One region of the Nesterenkonia xinjiangensis genome, then DNA from elsewhere that is predicted to be linked to it. Evidence: riboswitches for the same ligand, from Rfam matches in the RefSeq annotation. Region 1 holds a riboswitch; each other region holds the start of a gene.

The links. A riboswitch is a leader RNA that binds a small molecule or an ion and turns the genes downstream of it on or off. The one in region 1 is predicted to bind thiamine pyrophosphate.
Region 2: another riboswitch for thiamine pyrophosphate. It lies ahead of thiD (bifunctional hydroxymethylpyrimidine kinase/phosphomethylpyrimidine kinase); the one in region 1 lies ahead of thiC (phosphomethylpyrimidine synthase ThiC).
Region 3: another riboswitch for thiamine pyrophosphate. It lies ahead of HNR09_RS09470 (3-oxoacyl-ACP reductase); the one in region 1 lies ahead of thiC (phosphomethylpyrimidine synthase ThiC).

What each region holds. Positions count from the first base shown of each region.
Region 1 is NZ_JACCFY010000001.1:2,344,379-2,354,921, reverse strand. Features, by position in the region: gene metE (5-methyltetrahydropteroyltriglutamate--homocysteine S-methyltransferase) at 1-1,064, shown strand, start outside; gene HNR09_RS10690 (DUF4097 family beta strand repeat-containing protein) at 1,190-2,089, opposite strand; gene HNR09_RS10685 (response regulator transcription factor) at 2,086-2,751, opposite strand; gene HNR09_RS10680 (sensor histidine kinase) at 2,742-4,067, opposite strand; gene HNR09_RS10675 (thiamine pyrophosphate-binding protein) at 4,171-5,877, opposite strand; gene HNR09_RS10670 (hypothetical protein) at 6,003-6,509, opposite strand; RNA gene ffs (signal recognition particle sRNA small type) at 6,584-6,680, opposite strand; tRNA gene HNR09_RS10660 (tRNA-Ser) at 6,833-6,917, shown strand; TPP riboswitch at 7,205-7,311, shown strand; gene thiC (phosphomethylpyrimidine synthase ThiC) at 7,353-9,101, shown strand; gene HNR09_RS10650 (O-methyltransferase) at 9,105-9,878, opposite strand; gene HNR09_RS10645 (dihydrofolate reductase family protein) at 9,990-10,499, opposite strand.
Region 2 is NZ_JACCFY010000001.1:3,274,971-3,285,513, forward strand. Features, by position in the region: gene mptB (polyprenol phosphomannose-dependent alpha 1,6 mannosyltransferase MptB) at 1-1,147, shown strand, start outside; gene HNR09_RS14670 (glycosyltransferase 87 family protein) at 1,144-2,490, shown strand; gene HNR09_RS14675 (SOS response-associated peptidase) at 2,609-3,484, shown strand; gene HNR09_RS14680 (AEC family transporter) at 3,547-4,548, shown strand; gene HNR09_RS14685 (hypothetical protein) at 4,832-5,266, shown strand; gene HNR09_RS14690 (SGNH/GDSL hydrolase family protein) at 5,406-6,566, opposite strand; gene chrA (chromate efflux transporter) at 6,693-7,934, shown strand; TPP riboswitch at 8,005-8,123, shown strand; gene thiD (bifunctional hydroxymethylpyrimidine kinase/phosphomethylpyrimidine kinase) at 8,114-8,989, shown strand; gene HNR09_RS14705 (GTP pyrophosphokinase) at 8,992-9,987, opposite strand; gene HNR09_RS14710 (sugar-binding transcriptional regulator) at 10,175-10,543, opposite strand, start outside.
Region 3 is NZ_JACCFY010000001.1:2,077,303-2,087,845, reverse strand. Features, by position in the region: gene cls (cardiolipin synthase) at 1-310, opposite strand, end outside; gene HNR09_RS09480 (aminodeoxychorismate lyase) at 427-1,380, shown strand; gene HNR09_RS09475 (LLM class flavin-dependent oxidoreductase) at 1,361-2,719, opposite strand; gene HNR09_RS09470 (3-oxoacyl-ACP reductase) at 2,722-3,537, opposite strand; TPP riboswitch at 3,639-3,734, opposite strand; gene HNR09_RS09465 (carbon-nitrogen hydrolase family protein) at 3,834-4,673, opposite strand; gene HNR09_RS09460 (DinB family protein) at 4,752-5,336, opposite strand; gene HNR09_RS09455 (ABC transporter family substrate-binding protein) at 5,525-7,387, opposite strand; gene HNR09_RS09450 (ABC transporter ATP-binding protein) at 7,530-9,689, opposite strand; gene HNR09_RS09445 (ABC transporter permease) at 9,686-10,543, opposite strand, start outside.

The DNA.
Region 1 (10,543 bases):
AGGCGGAGCATCGGCGGGCCGCCCAGGAGACCGGACTGGGCCTGCCGCCGCTGCCGACCACCACCATCGGGTCCTTTCCGCAGACCGGCGAGATCCGGCGGATCCGTGCCGCGCACCGCCGCGGCTCGCTGGACCAGCAGGGCTACGAGGAGGCCATCCGCGAGCAGATCGCCGACTGCGTCCGCCGGCAGGAGGACCTCGGGCTGGACGTGCTGGTCCACGGCGAGGCCGAGCGCAACGACATGGTCCAGTACTTCGCGGAGAACCTGGAGGGGTTCATCACCACCGCCCACGGCTGGGTGCAGTCCTATGGCTCCCGGTGCCTGCGTCCCCCGATCCTCTTCGGCGACGTGCACCGTCCGGCGCCGATCACGGTGGACTGGATCCGGTATGCGGCCTCGCTGACGAAGAAGCCCGTCAAGGGGATGCTCACCGGCCCGGTGACGATCCTGGCGTGGTCCTTCGTGCGTGATGACCAGCCGCTGGCCGACACTGCCGATCAGATCGCCCTGGCGCTGCGTGATGAGGTGCAGGATCTGCAGGCCGCCGGGGTGAAGATCATCCAGGTGGACGAGCCCGCGCTGCGCGAGCTGCTCCCCCTGCAGGTGGCCGAGCGTCCGGACTACCTCCGCTGGTCGGTGGAGTCCTTCCGGCTCTCCACCTCCGGGGCCAACGCCGCCACTCAGCTGCACACCCACCTGTGCTACTCGGAGTTCGAGACCGTCATCGACGCGATCGACGCCCTGGACGCCGACGTCACCACCCTGGAGGCCTCACGCTCCGGCTTCGAGGTGGTCTCCGCGCTCTCCGAGCACGGCTTCTCCCGCGGGATCGGCCCCGGGGTGTGGGACATCCACTCCCCCCGGGTGCCCGGCGTCGACGAGCTGATCGACCGGCTGCGGCTGGCGGCCGAGGTGCTCGGGACCCAGCGCGTGTGGTCCAACCCGGACTGCGGGCTGAAGACCCGCGGCTGGGAGGAGACCGAGGCCTCGCTCCGTCATCTGGTCAACGCCACCGCCGTCGTGCGCGCTGAGCTGGCGGCGAAGGTCCCGGCCAGCGTGTGACGCCGAGTCGGTGACACCACGGCCACGGCGGGCCGGCCACTGGGGAGACATCCTCGGCGGCCGGCCCGCCGTCATCGACCCTCGCACGGTGGGACGGGGTCACGAACCGACTCTGTGGGCCGTGTTCAATCCTGCTGCCACGGCTGGGGCCGCGCACTGGACACGGTGATGTCGCCGTCCCCGGTGCGCAGGGCGATCCGGCAGGGCGCCTCGGCGTCATCCTCCCGGTCGTCTGTGCCCTCTCCGAGGTCGACGTCGACCTCCCCCGACGCCTCGGTCTCCACCGTGCACCGCCACGGATCCTCCTGGGCCGGCAGGGTGATGCTGATGTCGCCGCGGCCGGTGCTGACCTCCAGGTCCTCGGGCACGGAGGTGTGGGTCAGGTCCACTGATCCGGCGCCCGTCTGCACAGCGACGTCCTGGCCGCCCAGTCCTTCGGCGTACACCCCGGACTGGAGAGTCCGGACCTCGACGTCTCCCTGGATCCCGAACAGCATGACGTGGCCGGCCACGTAGTCGGGCTCGCCCACCAAGGTGACCTCGGCGAGGTCTCCTCCAGTCAGCCACAGGTCCAGGTCGCCCTCCAGATGCTGGACCGTGTAGTACATGCCCTCGGCAGAGACCACACTCAGGTCCGTCTCGCGCGGGACCTGCAGCTCCTGATCGACCAGGGTCCCGCAGTCCGGGGCGCAGCGGGTGGTCACGGCCGTGGCGCCGTCGAGCTGGGTGACCTCGGTGAAGGGGGCTCCGGGGGTCCGGTGGAGGTTCTCGGTCAGCTCCATGCCGTCACGGTCCTCCCCGGAGAACGTCATCTGCAGCGCCTCGCCGGAGTACCAGATCGTGTCCTGCGGATCACCGAGTGTGCGCTGGACCTGCTCCGACTCGCGGCCGTCGGCCAACCAGGTCATCTGCAGGATCCCCACCAGAGACGGGTGCACACAGGCGGCCAGCACCACAGCGGTGAGGACCGCACCGATGCCGCCCCACAGCCTCCGGGGCCATGGCCGGTCGGTCGTCGAGCTCATGAGTGCCCCCTCTCCGGGCCGGAGGACAGGTACGTCAGCACGGCCAGGACCCGTCGGTTGTCGGTGCTCGCCGGAGGGATGTCCAACGTGGAGAAGATGGCGTTGATGTGCTTGGACACCGCCGAGTCGCTCAGGTGCAGCGCCGCGGCGATCCCAGCGTTGGAGCGCCCCTCGGCCATGAGTCCGAGCACCTCCCGTTCACGGCGGGTCAGCAGGTCGATCCCGTCGCGCCCGGCCCGGCGGGTCAGCAGCTGGGAGACGACCTCCGGGTCCAGGATCGTGCCGCCGTCGGCCACGGTGTGCACCGTCCGCAGGAACTCATCGACGTCGGCCACCCGGTCCTTCAGCAGGTAGGCGACGCCGCGGGTCTCCCCGGTGAGCAGATCCACCGCATAGCGCTCCTCCACGTACTGGGACAGCACCACCACCGCCAGAGCGGGGTCCTCCCGGCGCAGCTGCAGAGCGGCCCGGATGCCTTCATCGGTGTGGGTGGGCGGCATGCGCACATCCACGATCACCAGATCGGGCCGATGCGCGGCGACGGCTTCCAGCAGGGCTTGGGCGTCTCCGACGGAGGCGACGACGTCGATCCCGTCGTGGGCCAGCAGGCGCACCAGACCTTCACGCAGCAGCACGGAGTCCTCCGCGATGATCACTCGCATGGGAGCACCGCCGTCACCGTGGTGCCCCCACCGTCAGGGCTGTGGATCTCCAGCCATCCGTTGACGGCGTTGACCCGGCGGCGCAGACCGCTCAGCCCGGTTCCGGCCCCCGTGTCCGCACCGCCGACGCCGTCGTCCCCGACCGTGACCCGCAGCTCGCCCCCGTCGCGGAGGATCGTGACCTCGGCACGCCTCGGACCGGCATGGCGCATGGCGTTGTTCAGTGCTTCGGCGACCACGAAGTACGCCACGGCCTCGATGCTGACGGCCGGGCGGGGGTCGACGTCGATGTGAACCGTTACCGGGAACGGCGCGCGATCGGCCAGCGCGGAGACGGCGGCGTCGAGCCCGCGGTCCTCCAGCACCGCCGGGTGCAGCCCGCGCACCAGATCCCGGATCTCCTGCAGAGCCGACGTCACCTCGCCCTGGGCGCGGACGAGCGTCTCGCGCAGCTCCTCGGGGTCCTGGGCGTGCATGCGTCGGGAGAGGCCCAGGTCCACGGCGAGCGCGGTGAGCCGCTGCTGGGCGCCGTCGTGGAGATCACGTTCGATCCGGCGTCGCTCGGCGTCGGCTGTATCCACCGCGTCGGAGCGGGCCTGATCGGCCTGCCGGATGCGGGCCTGGAGCTGGGCGGCCTCATCCGTGCCGTAGAAGGTGCGCAGCAGGCGTCGATCGAGCTCGCTCAGGCCGTGAATGATCCACGGAGAGGCGATCAACGTGGCCACAGCGGGCACCGTCAGGAGCAGCCGCGTGCTGCTGTCGAAGAGTGTGGAGTTCCGGAAGGCCGCATCGCTGGTCAGGAGCAGCATCAGCAGCACAGCGGCGGTGACGGTGCACAGCACCGCTCCCGCGGCGAGCAGGCTGGAGGCCAGGGCACCGCCCAGGGACCGGCCGAGCATGCCCGGCTTGGTCCGGTCCTTGGCGAGGACCAGACAACGCCACCAGGGCTTCCCCTCCGGGGTGGGCGGCGGGTTCAGCGTCTCTCCCAGCAGGTGGGTTGCCCGAGAGAACTGCAGCTGGTCCGCGATCCGAGCGGCGGCGGGGAGGACCACCACCGTCGTGACGCAGACGGCCGCCAGGCGAGCTGCCAGGGGCCACGAATCGATGCCGCCCAGGAAGCCGGGGCCGGCAGCTCCGGGGCTGAAGGTCAGGAACCGCCACAGCAGCAGGAACGCCGCCATCGGCAGCATCCACACCGCCCACCCCATGATCACCGAGATCAGTTCCGTGACCATCCGCTCCAGACGCGCCCGCAGGCTGAGCCGGACGCCGTCGTCGGGCGTCGTGCTGGCCTGGAGCTGGGGTGTCGTGGTCATCGCTTTCGAGCCTATGCCGCCTGGAATGAGTCCGCGAGCCATCCAACTGCCCGACCCAGGTGCAGAAAACTGCACCCGGACCGGGCATCACAGCAGGCCAGAGTCAGCGCTTCAACGCGTTGGCCACATCTTCCAACAGCTGCGGAATGTCATCGCGGTGGGTCACGGCCTCGATGAACACCAGCTTCTCGCGGTTCTCCATGGCATCCTGGCAGGCCTGCAGCAGCTCGGCCTCGGTGGTGGCCCGGCGGAAGAGGTGGCCCTCCTCCGTGGCGCCGAAGAGCTGCGGCACCAGCTCCCACCGCCAGGGGGCGATGTCGTTGTAGATCTCGTCGGGGCCGTGGATGGCGCGCTCGACGGTGTAGCCGTCGTTGTTGACCAGCACGATGACGGCGGGCAGCTTCTCGCGGATGATCACTCCCATCTCCTGGATGGTCAGCTGGGCGGAGCCGTCGCCGATCAGGAGCATGGGCCGGCGGCTGCGGTCGGCCAGGCCTGCCCCGAGGATGGCCGGCAGCGTGTAGCCGATGGAGCCCCACATGGGCTGGCCGATGAAGGTGGATCGGGCCGGGAACCGGTGGGTGGCCATGCCGAAGTAGCTGGTGCCCTGGTCGGCGGCCACGATGTTCTCCGACTCCAGCTGGGAGGCCAGGATCTCCCACATTCCGTTCTGGGTGAGCGGGCCCTCGGTCGGGTGGCGTGGAGCCTCCGGCTCGGGCGCCTGGGCGGCAGGCATGGGGACGACGTCGTCGAGGTCGACCACCACCCGGTGCACCACAGCCAGCGCCCGCTCCAGGGAGATCGGGGTGAAGACCTCGTCGCCGATGCGTGCTCCGAAGCGGGAGACGTCGATGAGCCGAGCGGGGTCCAGATCCATGGAGAATCCGGCGGTGGTGTTGTCCGTGTACTCGACTCCGAGAGTGATCAGTGCGTCCGCACCTTCGATGACGTCCCTGACCCGCTGCTGCGAGGCCGCCCCGGAGTAGATGCCGACGAAGTTCTCATCGGACTCGTCCACCAGGGTCTTACCCCAGGCCAGAGTCGCGAAGGGCAGGTTCGAGTCGGCGAGGAAGGAGGCGAGCTCCTCGGTGGCACCGAGCCGGTGGACCAGCAGATCCGCCAGCACGGCGGTGCGCCGGCCGGGCAGGAAGCGGCGCAGCGCCTCCTCGAAGGCGGCCTCCGCACCGGGGGTGGTCACCGGCAGGTCGGTGGTCAGCGGCTCCGACGGAGGGAAGGCGGGGACCGCGGCGACGTCGGCGGCCAGCATCAGATAGCCGGGGCGACGGCGGAAGACGACGTCGCGCAGGACCCGGTCGATCTCCCAGGTGGCGGTGGCGGCATCGAGATCGGCGTGGGCGCAGGTGACCTCCTCGGCCATGCGCAGGAAGTGTTTGAAGTCGCCGTCGCCCAGCGAGTGATGGATCTTGCGTCCGGACGCCTGCGTCTCCTTCGGCGGGGCGCCGACGATCTGCACCACCGGCACTGACTCCGCGTAGGAGCCGGCCAGGGCGTTGATCGCGGAGAGCTCACCGACGCCATAGGTGGTCAGGAAGGCACCGATCCCGCGGATGCGCGCGTAACCGTCGGCGGTGTAGCCGGCATTGAGCTCATTGGCGGAGCCGACCCATCGGATGTCCCGGTGGGCGACCACGTGGTCCAGGAAATGCAGGTTGAAGTCACCGGGGACGCCGAAGAGCTCGGTCAGGCCCAGTTCGGCGAGCCGGTCGAGCAGGTAGTCGCCGATCGTGTAGCCCGGCGTGCTCGGGCTCGGAGACGAAGCCGGAGCCTCAGGGGTGGGGTTCTCGGACACGTGGTCAGCCTTCCGGTCATGGCGGTCCGCCTTGTGGGCGTCCGCCGGATTGAAGAGGTCAGTGCGTCCCGGGTCACAGGATGCGCCTGCCCCATTGTCCAGGAAGTCCGGAGGTCCCGCGCGCGTCAGCCGGGGGTGCCCTGCCCGTCCGCCTGTCGGCGCTCCATCTCAGCGATCCTCCAGGTGACGACACCTCCGGCCAGTGCCAGTACTACCCGCGGTGCGGGGACACGGAGCCGGCGCAGCCCTGACTCCAGTGCCGTGTCTGCCCAGAGGCCCGTGCGCATCACGGCGTAGGCGGCACCTCCGAAGAATCCGGCGGCAGCCAGACGGACGGCCAGCGGGGACTCGCATTCGGCCTCGGCCTCGCCGTCGGCCTCGGATCGAGGGGGCTCGGCTCGCTCGTCGCCCTCCAGCCCGATCTGCCGGGCGATCCGCTGCGCCTGCTCGGGACAGAGGAACATCCCCGCCATCGTGATCGAGGGGGCCCAGACGATGGTCTCCCGCAGCCAGCGCGGGTAGCGGCGGACGGGGATGAGTGCGACGGCGCCACTCGCCAGGCCCTGGCCGATGGGACCACGGCAGATCTGGAGCAGCGGAGACGGTGTGCGTCGAGGCGTGGGATCAGTCATGTGCTCCACGGTAGGGAGGAAGCACGGCGTCGTCGTCATCCCGGAGGGGGAGTTCGTGGTTCCGCCCGGAGGCATGAGGAGGCCCCACGTGCACCTGCCAGAGCCCGCCTACCCTTGCTACCTTCCGGTCCTGGGGGAGTTCAGCAGGATGACACCACACGTGGGGCCGGCAACCATGGTAGCCCGCAGGGCTCCACACACGCCAGCTGAGCACCCGCCGGAACCCAGATCCGGGCACGATGTGCATTTTCCTGCTGTTCTCCGCTAGCATGGAGTCTGCTCTCGCGACGCCGGGTGTTCGCACCCGCAGATCGAGCGCTGAAGGAGGATTCGCCTAGCGGCCTATGGCGCACGCTTGGAACGCGTGTTGGGTTCACGCCCTCGGGGGTTCAAATCCCCCATCCTCCGCCCACAGCACGAGGCCCCCGGTCATCTGGCCGGGGGCCTCGTCGCGTCTGCGGTGCCGTTTCCTCTCCCGGCGTCAACGTTTCTCCGCACCCCACACTTCTCGAGTGGCCACGTCTGACGGCATCTGCCCGGGGCGCGCCGACGAGCACCTCCAGATCCCGTGATTCGCGGCCACGGGATGCACCCGGGACACGTGACGCGATGCACGACCGACACCCGACGCGCTCCCGTCCTCCCAGGTCACGCGTCATATGCCGACGTCCGCGCCGTGCAGTGGGCTACGCTCGACGAGTCCACACGGGTGCCCCTGCAGGGGCTGAGATCAGGCGATGCACGCCTGGACCGTCGAACCTGACCGGGTCATGCCGGCGTAGGAAGTGAGGGCTCATCATGAGCGATTTCTCTCAGCACACCTCTGTCTCCACCTCCCCCACCATGGAGGTCCACCCTGCCCACGAACGGGCGAGCGTCAGCGACAGCGAGGGCATGGAGGTCCCCGTGACCCGGGTTCACCTCCATGATGCCCCGGACGGCTCCGTCCACGAGCCTGTGGACGTCTACCGGACCGCAGGTCCCGGGGGCGACCCCCTCGAGGGCCTGCCGCCGTTCCGTGACCCATGGATCACGGCGCGCGGTGACACCGTCACGTACGAAGGCCGGGGCCGCCGTCTCAGCGACGACGGCCGCTCGGCCGTCCGCCGCGGTGGGGCGAGCGAGGAGTGGCGGGGCCGACGTCCCGCCCCGCGGAGAGCCGCCGAGGGGCGCAGGGTCTCCCAGATGCACTATGCCCGCCGCGGCATCATCACCGAGGAGATGCGCTTCGCCGCGCTGCGCGAGGGCTGCGAGCCGGAGATGGTCCGCCGCGAGGTGGCCGCCGGCCGGGCCATCATCCCGGCCAACATCAACCACCCCGAGTCCGAGCCGATGGTCATCGGCCGGGAGTTCCTGGTGAAGATCAACGCCAACATCGGCAACTCGGCGGTCACCAGCTCGATCTCCGAGGAGGTGGACAAGCTGCGGTGGGCCAACCGGTGGGGCGCCGACACCGTCATGGATCTCTCCACCGGTGATGACATCCACACCACCCGGGAGTGGATCCTGCGGAACGCTCCGGTGCCGATCGGCACGGTGCCCATCTATCAGGCTCTGGAGAAGGTCCATGGCGACGTCTCCGCCCTGAGCTGGGAGGTCTTCCGGGACACGGTGATCGAGCAGTGCGAGCAGGGTGTGGACTACATGACCGTCCACGCCGGCGTGCTGCTGCGTCATGTGCCGCTGACCGCGGAGCGCGTCACCGGGATGGTCTCCCGGGGCGGCTCGATCATGGCCGGCTGGTGCTTGGCACATCACCGGGAGAACTTCCTCTACACCCATTACGACGAGCTCTGCGAGATCTTCGCCGCCTACGACGTCGCCTTCTCTTTGGGCGACGGGCTGCGCCCCGGGTCCATCGCCGACGCGAACGACGAGGCACAGTTCGCCGAGCTGGACACCCTGGCGGAGCTGACCGGGCGCGCCTGGGGTCACGATGTGCAGGTGATGGTCGAGGGTCCAGGCCACATCCCGCTGCATCTGGTGCGCGAGAACGTGGAGCGTCAGCAGGAGCGCTGCCACGGGGCCCCGTTCTACACGCTGGGACCGCTGGTCACCGACATCGCACCGGGGTACGACCACATCACCAGCGCGATCGGCGCCACGGAGATCGCCCGCTACGGCACGGCGATGCTCTGCTATGTCACGCCCAAAGAGCATCTGGGCCTGCCGAATCGCGAGGACGTCCGGGCCGGAGTGATCACCTATAAGATCGCCGCCCATGCCGCCGACCTCGCCAAGGGGCACCCGGCGGCCCAGAACCGTGATGATGCGCTCTCGAAGGCCCGGTTCGAGTTCCGCTGGAAGGACCAGTTCGCCCTCTCCCTGGACCCGGAGACCGCGCAGGCCTTCCATGACGAGACCCTGCCCGCCGAGCCGGCGAAGACTGCGCACTTCTGCTCGATGTGCGGGCCGAAGTTCTGCTCCATGCGGATCTCCCAGGACATCCGTGACGAGTTCGGCTCGGCGGAGGATCAGCGGGGCATCGTCGCCGAGGGCATGGCTGCCAAGAGCCGGGAGTTCACGGCCTCCGGCGGCAACGTGTACCTGCAGCCTGACATCCCGGTGGGGCCGCCGGTGACGGAGTCCTGAGCTTCAGCCTCGGGTGACCACCGCCAGGCTGAACCCGTCCCAGCTCTTCGCTCCGACGGTCTGCACGGCTGTGGCCTCGAGCCGCGGATCTTCGCCCTGCATGGTGAGGAATCGCCGGATGCCCTGGATGTCTGGGTCGTCGGAGTCCGCCTCGAGCACCCCGCCGTCGCGGACCACATTGTCCCCGATGATCACGGTGCCCGGCCGGACCATCTCCATCACCAGCTCCAGGTAGCGCGGGTTGCCGGCCTTGTCGGCGTCGAGGAACACCAGGTCGAAGGGCTCGCGCGTCCCAGTGCGGACCTCCTCCACCAGGGACTGCAGGGTCTGCTCCGCGGAGCCCAGACGGATGTCCACCTTCTCCCCCACGCCGGCCGCGTCCAGGTTCGCCCGGGCGACGGTGGCGTGGTGGGGCTCGACCTCACAGGTGACGATGCCGCCGCCGTCGTCGAGGGCGCGGGCCATCCACAACGTGGAGAAGCCGGCCAGCGTGCCGACCTCGAGCACCTGCCGGGCCCCGGAGATCCGCACCATCAGCTCCAGATGCTTGCCCTGGGCCGCGGAGATCTCGATGGCCGGCAGCCCGCCCTCCTCCGCCCGGCGCTGGACCGCGGCGAACTCGGGCCCAGGGCGGACCACGGCCTGCTCCACATAGGCGTCGACGGCGGCGGCCTTCGGGGCCCCGACGTCGGGCCCCGAGCGGGCCAGCGATGAGCTCGGCGTCTCGGCGGCGGATGAGTGGTCTGCGGGGAGGCGCTCTGCGTCAGAAGTGTCCATGACCGCCACCCTAGGGCGGGCCGCTGACGCGCGGAAGACCCGACCTTCGCGGACGGGCCCAGAGGCCTGATCTGGTGTCACCGTCCGCAGTCCACTTCGTCGGGTACCTGCTCAGATCGCTCGACGACGCACCCGATAGCGCAGGTGAAGCACCCCGTCGCCCTGAACCACCACCTCAGGATCCTCCAGCAGGTGCTGTGCGTCCACGGGCCCGAAGTAGCGCTTGCCGGACCCGAACACGACAGGTGCGACGTCCATGCGCACCTCGTCGACCAGTCCTGCGGTGAGCACCTGGCCGTCGACGAATGAGAACGGCGCCTCGGGATACCACCCCTCGGGCCTGCCTCGGTGGGTCACGACGACGACATGGGGAACACCGGGAGGTGTTCCGTCCCAGCCATTCGTCATGTCGAAGACGTGGCGACCGACGATCGTCGCCCCGATCTGGTCCCAGTACGGCCGGACGTAGTCGTAGGACGTCTGCGACACCTTCAAGACGCCGCTCTCGTCCAACGGCACGTCACCGCTGAGCAACCAGTCGAACAGCGGCCCGGGCTGATCATTCGCGTCCGCGATGAAGCCATCTACCGAGACCGACGCGTACATCACTACTTCGCCCACGGGCCCTCCTCCGCTGCGGGAGTGCCTCCAGGCTAACGTCTCGT
Region 2 (10,543 bases), 930 kb from region 1:
GGCCCAGCTGATCTGGTTCCTCTCTGGCGGCGTCCCGGAGGTCTCCGTGATGCTCTTTCGGCTGCTCAGCGTCGCAGGGGTGGCGATGATGCTGCTGGTGGTGCCGCGCCTGGCTCGAGCCTTCGGCTCCCAGCCGGCATGGGCGTTGTGGCTGTGCGTGCTGAACCCGCTGAGTCTGCTGGTCTTCCTGCCGGCGGCCCATAACGACGCCCTGATGATCGGGCTGCTGCTGCTGGGCATGTGGTGCGCACTGCGTCGACGGCGGCTCGGCGCGGTGCTGCTGATCACCGCCGCGGTGGCGGTCAAACCCATCGCGATCACGGTGCTGCCCTTCGCCGTGCTGCTCACCCTGAAGAACCCCACACGCATCGTGGGCGACTACCGGGCCCGACTGCGGGAGTGGGTCCTCGCCGGGCTGCTCGCTGCCGGCCTGCTCGTGGGGGCGGGGGTGCTGCTCGGCGTCGGGCTGGGATGGATCACCGCGGCGCTGGGCGCCGGATCCGCCATCGCCCCGGTCGCACCGGTCGGGCTGCTGGGCACCGGGTTGGGCCTGGTGGCGGCCGTGGCCTGGGGCGCGGACCCGCAGCAGACCGCCTCCTGGATCTACACCGGCGCGCGTGTCGTCTCCGCTGCGGTGCTGGCCTGGATCCTGCTGCGCCGCCGCCTCGGCAACCCGGTGCTGTGGGCCGGCGTGGGGCTGATCGTGGTGGTGCTAAGCTCCACGGTCGTCCAGCCCTGGTACCTGCTGTGGATCCTGCCGCTGTTCGCCGTGGTGCATGTCCACCGCGGCCGTGCGTTGGTGCTGGTGAGCCTGCTGATCACGGTGCTGGTGCTGATCTCCCTGGTCGGCCAGCTCTCCGTGGCCCAATGGATCGACACCACTGTGGTGCAGACGGTCGCGGCCGGCGTCGCGACGGTCTACCTCGTCTACCTGCTGGTCTTCGACCCGAACACCACCGAGCTGTTCGACATGCGGCGCCCCTCACAGATCTGGAATGCCGCCGTCGGGTGGACCGGCCTGGGACAATTGACCCGATCCCCGGCCCCCGTGCCCGCGGAACCCCGGCTCGAGGGCTCCGAGAGATCCTCCCGCCCTGACCTGCCCGCTCCTGCGGACGCCCCGGACCGACCTGAAGGAGCCCGGTGACCAGCACCGCCGAGATTCGCCCCACGCCTCGTACCTCTCGGCTGCTCTGGATCCTGCTGGCCGCCACCTGCCTGGGCGCGGTCCTCTCGGTGCTGGCTGTGCAGTGGTGCCGGATCAACGGATGGACCGACCCGGGCCAGCACGTGCACATGTGCTACTCGGACTTCGCGCTGCTGTTCACCGAACGGGGTCTGGCCGCCGGGCACTTCCCGTTCCTCGGGGACGCCCCGCAGGGCCAGGCCATGGAGTATCCGGTGCTCATCGGCGTCGTCGCGGGCGTGCTGTCCTGGCTGGTCCCGGGCACCGGCGAGGGGCCCGAGCGTGTCCTGGCCTTCTACGATCTCAACCATGCTCTGGTAGTGCTCTGCTGGCTGGGCACCGTGCTGGCCACGGCCTACTCGGCGGGGCGTCGTCGTTCGGACGCGATACTTGTGGCCCTGGCCCCGGGCATCGTCCTGACCCTCTCGGTGAACTGGGACATGTGGGCGGTCTTCCTCGGCGCGCTGGCACTTCTGCTCTGGGGTCGAGGCCGACCCGGCTGGGCCGGCGTGCTCATCGGTCTCGGGGCAGCGATGAAGCTCTACCCGTTGTTCTTCTTCGGCGCAGTGCTGGTGCTGTGCGTGCGCTCGGGGCGCCTACGCTCCGCGGTGACCACCCTGTCAGCAGCTGCGGCGACGTGGCTGGCGGTCAACCTGCCGTTCATGGTCGCCGCATTTGACCAGTGGGCACTGTTCTATCGGTTCTCCTCCGAGCGCGAGGTCAGCTTCTCCTCGATGTGGCTGGCCTTCGGCTGGCTCGGGCTCGACGGCGAAGGCTTCTCGCTCCTCTCCAACGGGCTGTTCCTGCTGTGCTGCATGGGAGTGGCCTACCTGGCCTGGGCGGCTCCCACACGGCCTCGGATGGCCCAGCTGTGCTTCCTGATCGTGGCCAGCTTCATTCTGCTGGGCAAGGTCTACTCGCCACAGTTCGTCATGTGGCTGATCCCGCTGGTGGTGCTGGCGCGGCCCCAGGTGCGGGGCTTCGTGGTGTGGCAGGCCGCCGAGGTGTTCCACTGGGCGGCGGTGTGGCTGATGAGCGCCAAGATCACCTCCGGCGGGGAGTTCGGCGCCGGGCATCACCTCATCGAGGCCGCCTACGGGCTGGGCATCGTGCTGCACATGGCCACCGTGATCTACCTGATGGTGCAGGTGGTCCGGGAGATCCTGCATCCGGAGCGTGACGTGGTGCGGCAGGGTGCGCCCGACGACGCCTACGACCCTCTTGCCGGAGTGCTCGCCGGCCATGGTGACGCCTTCGCCCTCCCCGGGCTGGGCCGCCCGGCCGACCTGCGGCTGCGCTGGTAGGCCTGCTCGGCCACGTGCTGCCCGCAGCCGCCGACGGTGCTCGGGGCTGCGGGACTTCTGCCTCCGCCGTCGAGCACGTACGCTCCGGAGAAGTGGAGGACGTGGGGAATGGAGAGACATGTGTGGACGCTATGTGATGGCACTGCGCGCCGGTGACCTGATCGATGCACTCGAGGCCTGCGGGATCGATGACGTCGCCCTGGCCGGCCCGGCCACCGGCGTCGATGCGTCGCCGGCGGGTCCGGAGCAGTCGTGGCGTGTCTCCTGGAACGTCGCGCCCACCTCCACTGTGCCGATCCTTGTGGAGCGATATGAGGAGGGTGCGGACGAGGCCGGGACGCACGCGGGGCGACAGCGGGAGATCCACCCGGCCCGGTGGGGCCTGCTCCCGCGGTGGGCGGAGACCGCCGCGTTCAGCTCGAAGACCTTCAACGCCCGCTCCGAGACGGTGGTCTCCAAACCCAGCTTCCGCTCTGCGGTGCGCCGCCGTCGGTGCGTGGTGCCCGTCCAGGGATACTACGAGTGGAAGGTGTCCCAGGAGCCGCAGACCGGCAAGACCGTCCGTGTCCCGCACCTCGTCCGAGACCGTGAACGGCCGCTGATCCTCTTCGCCGGTCTCTACGAATGGTGGAAGGACCCCGAGCGCGAGGCTCAGGGGCGGGACGCCTGGGTGCTCTCCACCACGATCCTCACCGGCCCGTCACCCGATGTCGGCGAGGACGGCGCAGGCCCGGCCCACGGTGACCGTCCGGTGCTCACCGAGCTGGCCCAGCTGCACGATCGTCTGCCGCTGGCCATGAGCGCCGACGAGGCGGCCGACTGGATCGCTCCGGGGGAGCGGAGCCGGGAGGACACGGAGGCGGATGTGGAGCGGCTGCGGCTCGGGGCTGTGGAAGTCGCTCGCGGGTGGACGCTGCATGAGGTGGACCGTGCGGTGGGCAATGTCCGCAATGACTCTCCTGAGCTGATCCGGCCCCCTGACGTCATGTTCTGAGCCCCCGCTGGGCGAGGCCCGGGGGAGTGCCACCCATGACCTAGGATCGTACGGTGCTCTCCATGCTCACGACGATCGCCCCGATGTTCCTCGTGCTCGTCGTCGGATTCCTGGCGGGCTTCGCCTCCCGATTCCGCGGATTCCAGGGTGCGTTGAACGCCTTCGTCTTCTATTTCGGACTGCCGGCCTTCGTGTTCTCCGCCGTGGTGGCCGCACCTCCGACCGGCCGCTTTCCGGTGGGGGCGGTGATCATCGCCGCGATGGTCACGTTGGCGCTCTCCGTGGGGACCTACGGCACGGCCCATCTGCTGGGTTCGCGTGCCCGTGCTGGGGCGGCGCCGACTTCACTGGCGGCCACCTTCGGCAACGTCGGCTACTTCGGCATCCCGATCACGCTGAGCACGATCGGGCCTGAGGCCGCACTGGCTGCCGGCATCATCCATCTGGTGCACAACATGATCTACATGACCGGTTATCCGGTGGTCCGCACGGCCCTCGGCGGGGCTGAGACCACGCCGCCGGGTCCCGGGGATGCGGGGGACACCTCCTCAGAGGTGGGGTTCCGCTCTGCCTGGCGACGTCGGCTCTGGCCGATCGTCCGCCGAGCGGTGCTGCTGAACCCCATCGCGCTCTCCATGGCCGCTGCACTGCTGGTGGTGATGACCCCGCTGGCCCCGCCCCAGGTGTTCTCGGAAGGGGTGGAGATGATCGGACAGACCGCGGTCCCGCTGGCGCTGTTCGCCGTAGGGCTGGCCATGCACCCCGCACTGGAGGGCATCCGCAGCGGCGGAGTGCCCAAGCGTTCGATCGCGCTGGGCACGGGGGTCAAACTTCTGCTGCTGCCTGGGGTCACCTGGCTGGCGGTGCTTCCTTTCCTGGACCACTTGGGGCCGGTCTGGGCCGCGACACTGGTGCTGATGGCGGCCATGCCGTCGTCCACCACGGTCTTCATCTTCTCCGAGGAATACGATGGAGACGGTCGTCTGGCCGCGGCGATCCTGGTGGCAGGCACCGTGCTGAGCGTGGTGACGTTGCCGATGATCGCCGAGCTGCTGCAGATATAGGGGAGGTCGCGACGGTCGGTCGGGGACCATCACCCTTCGGAGGCCGAGCTTGAGCACGCGTGAAGGCGGCAGGCTCTCCTGCCAGAACTCACTCGTCACCGGCCTCATCATCGTGACGATGGAATCGAACGTCACGTCTTAACAAGGCGAGTGATCTTCCCTAGTGTGGGGTGCAGAGTCCGTCGGGAATCGTGGACCGCAGGCATTCGATGTGCGGCGATGCGGCGGCGCTCACTGAGCACACGGAAGAATGAGAACACCGCAGAAGGGGTGCCGAGAGACAATGATGACACGGACTTTCTATGCCACCGCAGCAGCCGCAGCACTGACCATCGGCACAGCAGGAGCCGCCTCCGCTGCCGGTGACGGCCACCACCCCGCTGAGCCAGAGGCCCCCGCCCCGAGCCCCGAGCCAGTGCTCACGGAGACCGAAGAGCCGCCGAACGCCCCGGTTCTCGAGATCAACCGTCTCAACCACCTGGTGATCGTGACCTGGGAACCGGTGGATGGCGCTGAGACGTACCGGTGGTCACTGGCAAGCGAAGAAGAGACCGTCGACGGCGGCCTCACGCACGAGGGCAACCGGGCGATCGCGTACGACACCATAGGACTTGAGCCCGGTTTCTACACGCTCAGTGTGATCGGATTCGACGAGAACGGTGTTCCCGGCGAGGCAAGCAGTGTGGAGGTCCAGGTCGCCGGGATGATCGGCGGCTGAGCGATACCCACAACGCAGAGGTGCTCTGAAGGCCCCGCCAGAGGTGAGGGCCAGCTAGGTGCTAAGACGGGACATCCGCACCAGCGTCTCGGCGGGCCGTCCGCGACGCTGACGCAGTGTCGGGACGGCCCGCCGTCGTTCATCGTCCCGAAGGGCTCGCCAGCACTGCGCGGGCGAAACGTTCCCCGATGAAGCGGTGCGTCGCAGTGTCGGGGTGCAGGCCATCCGGCAGAGGACGGGTCTGTGCGTCGTCAGGACCATAGAGCTCCAGGCCGTCCACCAGGTGAAGGTCCGGGTCGGTCGAGGCTCGCTCTGTCACGATGCGCGTCAGCTCGGTCCGCACCACCGTCAGGTCGAGCCGCCCCTCAGAGACGTGTGCCGGATCCCCGGTGGCGTGGAAGACCCGACGCACGCCGCCGTCGTCATCCGTATGGTCCGTCGCGACGACCGGCCCGGGGGTGAGCTCCTGGATGCCGCACCACAGGGGCGTGATCACGTGCACCGGCGTGTGCGGATGGCCGTCGCGGATCGTGTCCAGGAAGCCGTGGACCGCCGGAGAGAAGCTGCGCAGCCGGAAGACGTCCCCGTTGACCACGTTGATCCCCAGCTTGAGGGTGATCACCTCGGCCGGCAGGTCACGGATGGTGCGGGCGGTGAACTGGTCGAGCATCGCATTGCCGCCGAAGCCCAGGTTCACCACGTCGTGGCCAGAGAGCCGCGCCGCCACGGCGGGCCATGTCCGGGAGGGGCCTTCCGCATCGGAGCCGTGGCTGATGGAGCTGCCGTGGTGCACCCAGCGCGGTCCGGCCGGCGGCACCGGGAACACAGGCTCGTCGCTCTGCAGGGACACCAGCTCGGCGGGCTCCTCATACGGCAGCCAGATCTCCACGAGCTTCTCTCCGGTAGGCAGCAGCCCTGTCGGCGCCGCATCGGAGAGCTCCACCGTCCATGGTGCGTCCGGCATGTCGCAGGGGTGCGCCACCGCTCGTGAGGTCAGGACGCCGTCGACCAGCACATCATGCACCGGCGCGGGGCGCACAGGGTCCTGACGGGCTCCCAGGTCGGTCGGCAGCACCTGCATCGACAGACGTCGGGCGCTGGTCCGCAGTCGGAGCCGCACACCGGCCGGCGCCGCCGCCACGGCTGCCGTGCCCGGATCATGGAGCTGGGCGCGCGCGTGGGCAGGCAGACGCTGGGGCAGGAGCCCGTGCCTCCCGGGGACGAGCTCCACCGCCCCATGGAGGTGGTGATCCATGATGCGGGTGGTCTGCAGGGCAGTGGCCTGGGACAGCTCGGTCATGCCTCCAGAGTCTACTGACCTCCCCGTGGCCGGCCTGCGGGTCCACCCGTCGCTCGCAGGCCGCAGAACGGGACGAGGCGGTGACGTTCGCCATCCGTTAACCTGACTTCGACAGTCTGGAGTCCTGTGAGCCACGTACACCACCCCTCAGTCCCCGCTCGAGGCCATGACGGCAGCGTCGCCGAGGTCTTCCTCATCTTCCTCCGTCTCGGACTGACCTCGTTCGGCGGTCCGGTCGCCCACCTGGCCTATTTCCGTGAGGCCTTCGTGGAGCGGCGCCGGTGGCTGAGCGAGAAGGCCTATGCGGATCTCGTCGCTCTGTGCCAGTTCCTGCCGGGGCCGGCCTCCAGCCAGGTTGGGATGGCCCTGGGTCTGCAGCGAGCCGGCTGGGGAGGGATGTGCGCGGCATGGTTCGCCTTCACCCTGCCCTCGGTGCTGCTCCTGGTGGCCTTCGCCTATGGTGTCGCCACGCTCGGGGACTTCTCTGATGCGGGCTGGATCCACGGGCTCAAGGCCGCCGCCGTCGGCGTCGTCGCCCATGCGGTGCTCGGCATGGCGAAGACGCTCACCCCGGATGCGCCCCGGGCGAGCATCGCCGCCGGGGCCATGATCACTGTGGTGCTCGTCCCGCAGCCTTTCGTGCAGGTGGGGGCGATCGCCGTCGCCGGACTGGTCGGCCTGCTGTGGCTGCGTCCCGAGACTCCTCAGCCCCGGGACGAGGACGCCTTCACCGTCAAGGTCTCCAAGAAGGTCTCCGCCGGTGCGCTGATCCTCTTCGGTGCCCTGCTGGTGGGGCTGCCGCTGCTGGTCGCCTCCGCCGGGTCGGCCGCTTGGCACGGGGCGGCCCAGCTGGTGGACCTCTTCTATCGCGCAGGCTCTCTGGTCTTCGGCGGCGGGCACGTGGTCCTCCCGCTGCTGGAGGCGGAGATGGTCGGGCCCGGGCTGGTCGACTCGGAGGTCTTCCTGGCCGGCTACGGCGCCGCCCAGGCGGTACCCGGCCCGCTCTTCACCTTCGCCGGCTACCTGGGCGCCTCGACGATCGAGGGACCCGGCGGTGCCGCCGGGGCACTGATCGCCGTGGGGGCGATCTTCCTGCCTGCGGCGCTGCTGGTCATCGGAGCCCTGCCGTTCTGGGAGGCGCTGCGGGGTGCGCCGCTGGCACGGCGGGCATTGACGGGTGTCAACGCCGGGGTGGTCGGAATCCTCGCGGCCGCGCTCTATGACCCGGTGTTCACCGCCGGAGTGCTCGACGTCGGCCTGGTCGCCCTGGCCGTGGCCGTGGCCTGCTTCGTCGCGTTGAACAGCTGGAAGGTGCCGGCCTGGGCGGTCGTCATCGGTGCAGGCTTCCTGGGCTGGATCGTGCTCTGAGCACCGTCCGGGACGTGCCGTCGTCGGGCAGACCGTGTGAGGTCCCGCACGCCCTCGTCGACTAGACTCGATCAGCGGCACGGGGTGCCTGAGCCTGCGGAGCGACTCTGCACAGCGGCTCAGGCTGAGAGCACACCCGTTGAACCTGATCCTGATCATGCTCGCGAAGGGATGCCCCGATGACGTCACCCTCCTCTGCTCGCCCAGCTCCGGGCTCCCCACGGGAGATTCCCAACATCCTCTCCATCGCCGGGACCGACCCCACCGGGGGAGCCGGGATCCACGCGGACCTGAAGAGCTTCGCCGCCCACGGCGGCTACGGGATGGCGGTGGTGACTGCGCTGGTCGCGCAGAACACCCAGGGTGTCCGGGAGATCCATCTGCCCCCGGTCTCCTTCCTGCAGGCGCAGCTGGAGGCGGTCAGCGATGACGTCTCTCTGGACGCGGTCAAGGTGGGCATGCTCGGAACGGTGGACGTCATCGAGACCGTCTCCACTTGGTGGGACGCTCTGCCGGGCCGGCCTTGGCTGGTGGTGGATCCGGTGATGGTCGCAACCTCGGGGGACCGGTTGCTCCAACCGGACGCGGAGCAGGCGCTCATCGGATTTCTGCACCGGGCGGACCTCATCACCCCGAACATCCCGGAGCTGGCGCTCCTGGCCGGAGGACCACCCTCCGAGGACGGCGAGTCGCTGATCCGCCAGGCCCGCACCGTGGCGGACGCCCATGACGTCGTCGTGCTCGCCAAAGGCGGACATTTCGACGACGACGAGGTCGAGGACATCCTGGTCCACCCGGCCGAGGACGACGGCACGCGCAGGCCCGAGGGGCGGCACGTCTCGGAGCGCATCCGCACCACCAACACCCACGGCACCGGCTGCTCGGTGTCCTCGGCGTTGGCCGCACTGCGGGCACGTGGACTGGACTGGGAGACGGCGGTGCCTGTGGTCAAGGAATGGATGACGGCGGCCCTGCGAGACACCGAGCGGCTCGACGTCGGCCGCGGCCACGGACCCATCCAGCACTTCGCGCAGCTGTGGGAACGCCGCTTCTGAGCTCAGTTCTGCTGAGAGGAGGCCTGCTGGGCGATGTCCTCCCACTTCCAGGCGGCTGTGGTGGCCTGCTCGCCGGAGAACTCGTCCTCCGAGAGCTCCTCATCCGGGAACCACGGCCCGGTGCGGGGCCGGTCGGCAGCGGCTGGGGTGGGGCCGGTGGCGCCCTGGCCAGAGGTGGGGGCCTGCTCCTTGAGCTGAGTCACGCGGTCCCTGATCTCAGCCATCTGGCGATCCAACGCGGCAGCCTTCTCCGCGGCGTCACGCAGCTCCTCGTGAATGTCGTCCGGGACCTCGCCGGAGTAGGTGTAGTAGATCTTGTGCTCCAGGGAGGCCCAGAAGTCCATGGCGACGGTGCGGATCTGCACCTCGACGTAGACGAACTCGGTGCGATTCGAGAGGAACACCGGAACCTGCACGATCACGTGCAGACTCTGGTAGCCATTGGGCTTGGGACTACGGATGTAGTCCTTGACCTCCACGACCCGCAGGTCCGGCTGGCTGCACAGCATCTCCGCCACCCAGTAGGCGTCGGAGACGAAAGAGGTGGTGATGCGGATGCCCGCGATGTCTCGGATCGATCCACGGATGCCCTCCAACGTCGGCTCGCAGCCGTAGCGCTGCACCTTGTCCAGGATCCGATCCAGGGACTTCAGCCGGAAGTTCACGTGCTCGATGGGGGAGTAGTCGCGGGTGTGCTCGAACTCCTCACGCAGCACGTTGATCTTGGTGAGGACCTCGTCCATGCCGAACTTGTAGTGCAGCTGGAACTCGGTGAGCTGTCGGCGGATGTCGATCATCCGCGGCACCACCCCGGTGGTGCCGTTCTTGCCGGCGTTGGTGTGGAGCTGCTTCAGCAGCTGCTGATAGGTGTCGTCCTCATGCTCCTCGCTCCGGGCGAGGGCGGCGCCGGTGGGCCGGGGCTGCTGCCGGGGGGAAGGGCTTCGCCCATCAGTCGACAGGAGACGGCTGTCGGCCTCAGTGGACTGGCCAGCGGACATGGTCACTCCTTCGTATTCCATCCCGGGGCAGAGCTGCTCGCCGGGGAGGTCGAGTCGGTGCACCTCGACCCCTTCGATTCTCGACCCTAGGAGCAGAACCTGTGAAGTCCCTCGACGGTTGTGGCCGAATCGATACCTTCTGCACCTCGATGGACTGCCGCGGGGAACTGCGGCGTGCGGGCACTGATCAGGCCCCTCCAGCAGCCTGATCGCGCGGGTGCCCGTAGGCCAGCCGGTCGGCGGAGATCTGGTCGAGCACCAGATCGGTGACGAGCCCGGCGGCGAGGGCTCCCCGCAGCGCCGGAACCTTGTGCGGCCCGTTGACCACACAGATCCGGCGCGGGACGCGGACCAGCTCCGAGGGCACCGGACCGGAGCCGCGGCGGTTGAGCGCGATGTCCTCCCAGCTGCCGTCCGCGCGGAGGAAGACGGTGCAGACATCGCCGACCACCTGCTCTGAGGAGAGCGCGTTGAGGTCGTCGCGGCTGAGGTACCCGCCGGAGTACACCTGGGAGGGCAGCCCTTCGGCGAAGGTGCCGACGCCGAAGACCGCCAG
Region 3 (10,543 bases), 270 kb from region 1:
CGTCCTTGTCCCGCAGCTGGTCAGACAGGTCCATGTGGCTGGTCGCCTCCAGCAGGGACTCGTTGATGCTGCGCTGACGCTCCTGACGCCGTGCGGAGAGCTTGTTGCGGCCGATCAGCAGGAACAGCGGCAGGGCGACGATCGGGATGAAGAAGATCGCCAGCAGCCAGGCCATGGCGGTGTTGGGCCGGCGGTTGTCAGGGATGATGCCGAGCACGGCGAGTCGCACACCGACCTCGAGCACGAGGATGATCAGCAGGATCCACTCAGGGAGTCCCTCGATCCCCAGCCCGCTCAGTGGCCACAGCATCGTCAGCTCCGTCCGTCTCTCATCGTCGCTCCGCCCTGATCAGCGCCGCATACGGCTCACCATCCTACGGTGTCAGGTGTTCTCTCCGGCCCTCTGAGCGGCCTATGCTGAGGGACATGGCTGAGCACTTCCACGAGGACTCCGTCGCCGCCGTCGCCGTGCGGATCGACGTCGAGCACCCTGACGGACTGATCTTTGACCCGCACCAGCCGCAGCTGCGGGTCACGGATCTCGGTGCCGTGCGCGGCGACGGGGTCTTCGAGACCATGTACGCGGTGGAGGGCCGGGTCCGCAAGATCGAGGCCCACCTGGAGCGGTTGGCCCGCTCTGCGGACATCCTGGACATCAGCATCCCTCCGGCGCAGAGCTGGCGGGCGGCCGTCGAACTGGGCTTCGAGGAGTACCGCACCCGCGGCGCCCTGCCGGATGAGCTGACCATCAAGCTCGTCGCCACCCGCGGGGTGGAGGGCGAGCCGGCCTCCGACGATCCTGCCTTTGCCGGGACGTACTGGGCGCTGCTGAGCCCGGTGACCGAGGCGATGCGCGCCACCCGGGGCCAGCCGGTGGGCGTGACCCTCCTGGACCGCGGCTATGACTCCACCGCCGCCGAACGCGCACCCTGGCTGCTGCTGGGGGCGAAGTCGCTGAGCTACGCGGTCAACATGGCCTCGCTGCGCTGGGCGAGGCAGCATGGCTTCGACGACGTCATCTACACCACCTCCGACGGGCAGGTCCTGGAAGGACCCACCTCCACGGTGCTGATCGTCACCCGCGGGGCGAACGGCGCCCGCCGACTCACCACCCCGGTGCTGGAGACCGGCATCCTGCCCGGCACCACCCAGGGCGCGATCTTCACCGCCGCCGAGAAGGCCGGGTGGGAGCTGGGCTACGGGCCGCTGACTCCGCAGGACCTGCTCGACGCCGACCATCTCTTCCTGGCCTCCTCCGTGCGCCTGGTCTCCCCGGTGGCCCGCCTCGACGACGCCGAACTGGCCGTGGACGACGAGCTCACCGCTGAGCTGATCGATCTGCTCGCCGAGGACCTCCCTGTCAACCACCCGCTGGACTGAGCGCGGACTCCTGCACCTCGGAGCCGCGCCGCTCCGGGATCTGCAGGCCGAGGTGGTCGCGCAGCGTGGTGCCGGTGTATTCGCTCCGGAACCGGCCACGGCGCTGCAGCTCCGGGACCACGTGCTCCACGAAGTCCTCGATCCCTCCCGGCAGGGTGGGCGGCATGAGGTTGAAGCCGTCGGCGGCGCCGGAGTCGACCCAGCGTTCGATCTCGTCTGCGACGGACTCCGGGGTGCCGACCATGGTGCAGTGCCCTCCCCCGGCGGCGAGCCGTCCCAGCAGCTGCCGGACCGTGGGCTGTTCGGTGGCGATGATCCGCAGGATCGTCGCGTAGCGGCCCTTGGGCCCGGTGAACTCCTCCAACGGGGGCAGATCCGGGACCGGCGCGTCCAGCTCCCAGCCCGAGGCGTCCTGACCGATGAACACGCTCAGCTGGCGCAACGAGGCTTCGGTGGGCAGCAGCTCGTCCAGAGCGGCCTGCTTGGCCCGCGCCTCAGCTATGGTCGAGCCCACGTAGGTGACCAGCCCGGGCATGATCGCGGTGCCGCGGGGCTCACGGCCGACGGTGGCGAGCCGACGTCGTACGTCGGTGCTGTAGTCCAGTGCGGCCTCGGCGTCGTAGGCGACGGCGTAGATCGCCTCCGCGTGACGTGCGGCGAGGTCCCTGCCCTGCTCCGAGGCCCCGGCCTGGAAGAGCACCGGCCGGCCCTGCGGCGGGCGGGGCACGTTGAGCGGCCCCGCGACCTGGAAGTGCTCGCCTTGGTGGTCGATGGGCGCGATCATGCCACCGTCGGCGTAGCGGCCGTCCCGCTCGTGCAGCAGGGACTCCTGCGGCCAGGAGTCCCAGAGCCGGATGACGGCGTCGATGAACTCCTCGGCCCTGGCGTAGCGTTCTGCATGGGCAGGCATGGACGGATAGGAGTGGTTCTGCGCCTCGGCGTCGAACATGGAGGTCACCACGTTCCAGCCGATGCGCCCGCCGGTAATATGGTCCAGGCCGGCGAGCAGCCGGGCCGCGTGGAACGGGGTCCAGAACGTGGAGGAGACCGTGCTGACCAGCCCAATCCGTTCGGTGTGCTGACTCATGGCGGAGAGCAGCGTCAGCGGCTCCAGGAACCAGGTGGGGCCGTCCTCGACAGCGCCGATGCCCAGCGAGTGGCCGTCGGCGAAGAACACCGCATCCAGCTTCCCCCGCTCGGCGGTGCGGGCCAGGTCGATGTAATAGTCGACGTCGCCGAGGCGCTCGACAGCGGAGTCCGGGGCGCGCCAGGCGGCCTTGTGGTGCCCGACGCCGAAGAGGAACAGGTTGAGCTTGACCTCCGGTGCGACCGCTCCCATGCTCAGCCCTTCACCAGCCCGCCATCGACGATGAGGTTCTGTCCGGTGACCCCGCGGGACCACGGGCAGGCGAAGAACAGCGCGGCGTCAGCCAGCTGCTCCGGAGTGGTGACCGTGCGCAGCGGAGTGCCGGCGGCGATGGCGTCGAAGACCGCCTCCGGAGTGGCGGCGGAGGCGTCGGTGGTGCGCAGCAGCCCACCGGAGACCATGTTGACGGTGATGCCCTCGGGGCCGAGGTCGTCGGCGAAGGTGCGGGTCAGCGAGAGCAGGGCCGCTTTGGCGGCGGTGTAGTCGTGGTAGGGCACCACCGGGTGCTGGAAGAGGTTGGTGCCGATGGTGATGACTCGGCCCTGGCCGGCTTCGCGCATCCCGGGCAGTGCCGCTTGGATGAGGTTCAGCGGACCGGTCACGGAGCCGGCGAACTGGGCCTCGAACTCCTCGGCGGTGATCGCATCGGCCTTGGAGCGGGCGTCGCCGGTGAAAGCGAAGTCCACCAGGGCGTTGTTCACCACCGTGGTCACCGGACGCTCGAAATGCTCCCTCGCGGTGCTGATCAGGCTGCGGACCTGCTCCGCGTCGCGGACGTCGGCCTGCACCGCGAGCGCCCGCTCCGGGTGGGCGGCGGCGATCTCCTCGGCGGCGGCCTGCGAGGAGTGGTAGTTGACCACCACCCGGGCGCCTTCGCTGAGGAAGGCGCGGGTGATCGCCGCGCCCAGGCCGCGGGCGCCGCCGGTGACGACGACGACCTGTTCGCTCAGCGGCAGCGCGCCGTCGTCGTGCTGGGAGGTGACTTCTGTGGTGATGGTGGCGGTGCTCATGCGTGCCTCTCGTCTCGAGGCGAAGGCAGCCCGCAGGCGATGTGCGACGTGAGCCTGCGGCCATCTGCGGACCGATGCTCACCGCCGCGATGCGGCCAAACGCCGCACCAGCCGGACGATCCCTTCGCCAGTGCTAACTGGATCAGGTTCGACGGGTGTCATCTCAGCCGCAGTGCGCGGCACCCCGTGTCACAGCCTTCATCTCATCACATGGCGGGCGTCACAGCCAGTCGATGACAGGACGGGCCGTCAGCCGGCGTCCCGCAGACTCCTGAGCCCTCTGGGCTCCGTGAACGTTAGCCCTGCGGGATCTCCCGGGCGTTGGCCAGCACCGGGAGCCTCTGCCGGGCAGCGGTGACGACGTCGGCGTCGAGGTCGGCCACCAGCAGCTCCGGGGCCTCGCCAGCCTCGGCGAGCATCTCTCCCGTGGGCGAGACGATCATCGAGTGACCCACCCCGGTGGGCGCCCCTTCCACCGCCTCGACGCCGGCGGCCGAGGGCAGGCCCTGGCCGCAGGCGATCACGTACTGCGTGGAGTCCAGCGCCCGGGCACGAGCCAGCAGCCGCCACTGGTCCACCTTGCCCGGCCCGGCACCCCACGACGCCGGCAGGATGGTGGCGAGCGCGCCGGCCCGGGCGTGGGCGGTGAACAGGTTCGGGAAGCGGATGTCATAGCAGGTCGCCAGCCCCAGCGTCTGCCCGTCCAGAGCGAACCGGGCCGGGGCCTCGCCGGGAGCCACGGTCTTGGACTCCTGGAAGCCGAAGGCGTCGTAGAGGTGGATCTTGTCGTAGGCGGCCAGCACGCCGTTTCCGGTGCCGTCCACTGCGCCGTCCACCACGAGCAGGGTGTTCGTCACCCGCTCGCGGCCCTGCTCCCCCGGCTGTGCGGGGGTGAACATGCCCGCGACGATCGCGACCCCGTGGCGCTCCGCGATCCGACGCAGTTCGGTGCCCCAGGCTCCGTCGACAGGCTCGGCGATGGGCGTCAGCGAGTGTCCGAAAGCGCGCTGCACGGCCTCGGGGAACACCACCAGACGGGCGCCGGCCTCAGCGGCCTGCGCCGTCCACTTCTCCACGAGCGCCAGGTTCTGCTGCGGGTCCTCACCGGTGACGATCTGTGCTGCTGCGATACGCATGGGCCCAGCCTACGTCGCAGCGCCGCGTCCCGGGAGCGCGGGCCGAATCCCTCCCCTGGTTCCGCAGACGCCTCAAGCTCAGAGGAATTCGTCAGCGATGCGCTGCAGCTCCACCACATGGTCCTGCCACTCGGCATCCTCGGCCGGGGGCATGTTGTCATTGCCGTCCTGCATGCCCACGGCGCCGTCGAGCTGCTCACGCAGGATGTCGGCATGACCCGCGTGCCGTGCGGTCTCAGCGATCAGGTGGACCAGCAGCCGCCCCAGAGTGGTGCGCCCGTTCTCTCCCCACCAGGGCACCTGGGCGGGCGCACCCAGGCCCAGCTCGGCGACGGCGTCGTCGGTGGTCCGCCAGGAGGTGCGGTAGAAGTCCCGCACCCACTCGCGGCTCTCCTCCTGAGTCGCGTAGAGGTCCGCGTTGAGGGCGGCGCCGGCCTCCAGCCACGGCATCGGCACCGGACTGGGACGGCCCAGCGGTGCGGTGAAGTAGCCCATCTCCATGCTGGCCACATGTTTGACCAGGCCCAGCAGGTTCGTCCCGGTCGCCGTCAGCGGCCGGCGGACGTCATGCTCCGGGACGCCGTCGAGCTTCCACAGCAGGGCCTCACGGAGCCCCTGCAGGTAGCGCAGCAGCATCTCTGGCTCAGCATCATCATCGCTCATGGGGGAACTGTAAGAGCTGCCTCATTCCCACGGCACCGTTCCCCGGCCGCACCCTGACACCACCCGCACATGGCGGGCTCTCTCTGCTCTGCGTCTTGTCCCCGCCCTGTTCGTTCGTCCCCGTGGAATTGCACGGGGACGAACGAACAAGACGGGGACACATGACGCGTCGCGGGGGCCGGAGAGCCTCAGTCCTCCTCGTCCGCGTCTTCCTCGTCAGCATCCTCGTCCGCGTCCTCGGGATCCGTGTCCTCGAGCTCCTCGACGTCGACGCCGGTGTCGGTGCCGTCGTGGCCGGCGTCGTCCTCCCAGCCGACCTGAGTCCAATCCGTGGTCTCGAAGAGGCTCGGACCGTAGTTCGCGAGCCCCTCCCGGAAGGCGGTGATCACCGGACCGTTGGCGTAGGCGAGGTAGTGGAAGTACTCGCTGAGCGCCTCCTGCTCCAGGGCCTGCGCTTCGGCAAAGCGCTCATCGTCGTCCTCGATGCCGAACAGCTCGCTGATCCGGTCGTCGAGCTCCTCGTTCCCCAGCCCGGTCAGGTTTCCGTCACCAGTGGAGTAGAACTGGTTGGGGGCACTGGTCGGGTCCGCCCCGGCCTTGCCGTAGCACATGTTGACCAGGCCGAAGTCACGTCCGCCGACGACCTCGCCGAACTGCCCCGACCCCTGGTTGTTGACGTCCAGGTTCATCCCGGCACCGGCCGCCATGCTCTGCGCGGCCTGGACCATGGCCTGGTTGATCGGGTCATCCCCGAAGGTGTTGAAGACGACGCGGAGCTCCTCACCGTCGCGGCTGCGGAACTCGTCGTCGTCGCTCTCGAAGGTCCAGCCGGCCTCCTCGAGCACCTCCTCGGCACCCTCCGGGTCGTCGTCCTCGACCGGGTAGGCGTCCTCATAGCGCTCATCGAAGGGCATCATCAGCCAGGACCCGGGAGTCTCCTCGTCCCAGTTGATGCCTTCGAACTGGATGGCGGCGAGCTGCCCGCGGTCCAGGACGCGGAAGATCGCCTCACGCACCGCCACGTCGTCGAGGTTGGTGGCGTCCCCGTTGAGCACGAAGCCACAGGTGGCCATGCGCTGGCCCCGACGGATGTCGTAACCGTCCTCGGACCACTCGGTGAGCTCCTCGTAGCGGGGCCGGGTCGCGACGCTGGTGGCGTCGATCTCGCCGTTCTGGAACGCCGGGATGGTCGCACTGGTCTCATAGGTGGCGAAGTTCAGCCGATCGAGCACCGGCGCCTCACCCCACCAGTTCTCGTTGGGCACCAGCGAGATGACATTGGCGGCCAGATCCATGGTGTCCACGGTGAAGGGGCCCGCGAGGAACTCGGGACGGACGTCGTTCACGAATCCGTCGTTGAACTCCTCCGGAGTGTCAACGTCCGGGTGGATGATGGGGCTGTCCCCCTGACTGCCCCCGTTGAAGATGCTCTGCCAAGGCTGATACATCTCCTCCATGGTGATGGTGAAGTGCCACTCATCCTCACCCTGCTCGACACTCTCGACCTGGTCATAGGCCGTGGTGCTCACCAGGTCGTAGCCCTCCTCGTCCCCCGAACGGATGGCGAGGGTGTGCTCATAGGTCTCGAAGTCGATCGGCGTGCCGTCGTTCCAGACGGCCTCCGGATTGAGCTCATAGTGGAGCAGCTGGACGCCGTCGTCGGTGATCTCCTGCTCTGCGGAGAGGAAGTAGTCCTCGTTCAGGACGTAGTCGCCCTCCGGGTCCAACCTCCAGGCGCTGGCGGTGTGGACGGCGCTGAGGATCTGCCGGGTGTCCTGCGCGTTGCCCGCATTGGTCAGACCGTTGAAGTTCGGACCCAAGTGACCGATCGGCAGGGTGAGCTGGCCGCCCTCCTGGAGGGCGTCGGCAGGCTGGGCGTTGATGTCATAGACCTCCTCGAGGTCGCCGCTCAGTGAGGCCTCATCGGGAGCAGATCCACCGCCTCCCCCGTCACCGTCACCGCAGGCCGACAGGGTCAGCGCGCCGATCGCCAGCACGGCACCGGGCAGCGCTGCCCTGCGTCGCAGGGTCCTTCTCTTCGGAAATGTCATCTGTCCTCTCCTCCAGTACGAATGCACGGACGCCCAAGCTCCGCTCTTCCCTCCCTGACCGACGAGGCTTCGCCGTCTCAGGGCCACTGACCGGTCGGGGCGGGCGGGCTCCCCGGCCGGAGACTCTTCAGCACATCGCCGCTCAGCTCAGCGAGGTCTGCTGGACACCGAGCAGATCGGTCGGATGGTGGCAGGCCACCCGTTGGTCGACATCGCCTCTGCCGTCCAGATGCTCCAGCTCGGGCTCGACCTCCTCGCACACGGTCTGCCTGTCCTTCGGCAGCATCGCGTAGAGAGGACACCGGGGACGGAAGCTGCAGCCGACCGGCACGTCCGTGGGCGAAGGCAGATCGCCCTCCAGCACGAGATGTCTCCTGCGGGTCTCGACCTCAGGGTCGGGCACCGGGATCGCCGCGAGCAGAGCCTGCGTGTAGGGGTGCCGCGGGTTCTCATAGATCTGCTCGACGTCACCGATCTCCACCAGGCGTCCCAGGTACATGACCGCCACCCGGTCCGAGATGTGGCGCACCACCGAGAGATCATGGGCGACCATCACGTAGGAGAGCCCCAGCTCTGACTTCAGCCGCTGCAGCAGATTGATGACCCCGGCCTGGATGGACACGTCCAGGGCGGAGACCGGCTCGTCGAGGACGATGACCTCCGGGTCCAGGGCCAGCGCCCGGGCGATGCCGATGCGCTGCCGCTGCCCTCCGGAGAAGGCGTTGGGGAACCGGTCCAGGTGATCCGGCTGCAGGCCCACGATCTCGACCAGCTCGAAGACCCGGGCGGTGATGCGCTCCGGCTTCCACCCCTGGGCCTGCATCGGCTCGGCGAGCAGCTCGTAGACGGTCTGCCGTGGGGAGAGAGCTCCGGTGGGGTCCTGGAAGACCATCTGGATCCCGGCACGCTGCTCTTTGGACGCCCGGTGCTTCTTCCTCGAGCCGAGGATCTCCGTTCCTGCGAGATGGATCGTGGAGCCCTCGGGCGGGTCCAGCTCCATGATCTCCAGCAGCGTGGTGCTCTTCCCCGAGCCGGACTCCCCCACGATGGAGAAGCATTCGGCCTCCCGCACCTCGAAGCTGACGTCATCCACTGCCTGGATCGTGCCCAGCCGGCGCTTCAGCAGCCGGGATCGCAGCTCGAAGCGCCGGCTCAGATGCGCGACCTCCAGCACCGTCGGGCGCGACTCCCGTGGAGTCAGCTCGATGGCCGACGGGGCGACCTTCTCCACCCCGTAGACCACCCGGGGGTCGGACAGATGCGTCTCCTCGAGCCGCACACAGGCGGCGCTGTGCACCGGCCCGACGCCGTCCGCGCCCGGCATGGGCACCGGCCGCAGCACCGGTTCGCCCTCCTCACAGAGACCGGTGGCCATCGGACAGCGCGGCGCGAAGGGGCAGCCGCTGGGCGGATCGGTGAGATTCGGCGGCCGGCCCGGGATCGTCGCCAGCGCATGCTCCGCGTGGACGTCCAGACGCGGGACGGCCGCCAGCAGCCCCATGGTGTAGGGCATCGACGGGCGTGCGAAGACCTCTCGGGTCGTCCCCTTCTCCACCGGACGCCCTGCGTACATGACGATGAGATCGTCGGCCAGACCGGCGACGACGCCCAGATCGTGGGTGATCATGATGATCGCCGCCCCGGTCTCCCGCTGTGCCACCTTCAGCAGCTCCAGCACCTGGGCCTGCACGGTGACGTCCAGAGCCGTCGTCGGCTCGTCGCAGATGATCACCGCGGGGTCATTGGCCATCGCGATGGCGATCATCACCCGCTGCCGCATGCCTCCGGAGAACTCGTGCGGAAAGTTCTTCAGCCGCTCCGCCGGGGAGGGGATACCGACCTTGTCGAGCAGCTCGGCCGCGCGCGCCTCCTTCTGCTCCCGGGTCATCTGCGGGTTGTGGTTGCCGATGGCGTCGGTGATCTGCTGCCCGACGGACAGTACCGGGGTCAGCGAGCTCAGCGGATCTTGGAAGACCATGGAGATCGTGTTGCCCCGGTGCCGGCTCATCTCCTTGTCGCTGAGTCCCAGCAGGGACTCCCCGCCCAGGCGGATCTCCCCGTCGATGCGAGCGTTCTGCGGAAGCAGCCCCATGATGGCCATCGAGGTCACGGACTTCCCGGAGCCGGACTCGCCGACGATCCCGAGGACCTGCCCGGCCCGCAGGTCGAAGTCCATCCCGCGCACCGCATGCACGGTGCCCGCCTCCGACGGGAAACGGACGTTGAGGTCCCGCACGGAGAGCACGACCTCGGACTGCTCGCCCGGGGGGCGCGGTGAGGCGTCGACTGATGTGGTGCTCATGCCGTGGCCCTCCCTCCTGCACGCGACTCGGGGTCGAGGGCGTCGCGCAGCCCGTCATTGATGAGCATCAGGGCCGCGACGATGAGGCCGAAGGCGATCACCGGCGCCCAGAACATCCACGGCTGCTGGCCGAACACGTAGCTGCGCGCCTGGAAGATCAGCAGACCCAGCGAGGTCTCCGGCACGGAGACGCCGATGCCCAGGAAGGACAGTGAGATCTCCGCGAGGATCGCGCCCCACACGCTGGTGGTGGCGTTGATGATCGCCAGCGAGGCCAAGTTGGGCGCCAGGTGCCGCCAGACGATCCGCAGCGGGTGGACCCCCATGAACCGGGCCGCCTTGACGAAGTCCCGATCCACGAAGGACAGCGACATGCCTCGGATGAGTCGGGCGGAGGCCATCCAGCCGAAGAAGACCATGATGAACGCCAGGGTGACCGGCCCGCCGTCGCGCCCGGTCATGATGATGCCGATCAGGATGATCTGCGGGAACATGATCAGCGCCTCGATGAGCCACATCAGGGTGCGGTCCACCCACTTGCCGAAATACGCCATCGCACAGCCGGCGAGCAGAGACATCAGCGGGGTCAGGACGCCGACGATCAGCCCGATCATCAACGAGGTCCGGGTGCCCTGGGCGAGCAGGGCGACCATGTCCACCCCGGCCGAGTTGGTGCCCAGCCAGTGCTCCGCGCTGGGCCCGGTGCCGAGGTTGAGGAAGTCCTGCTCCGTGTACTGCCAGGGGGTCAGGTGGTGCCCGAAGAGCGCGAAGGCACTGAGCAGGGCCAGCAGGAAGACGCCGAACACAGCCAGGCGGTTGCGCAGGAAGCGGGTGAGGATCAGCCGCTTCTTGCC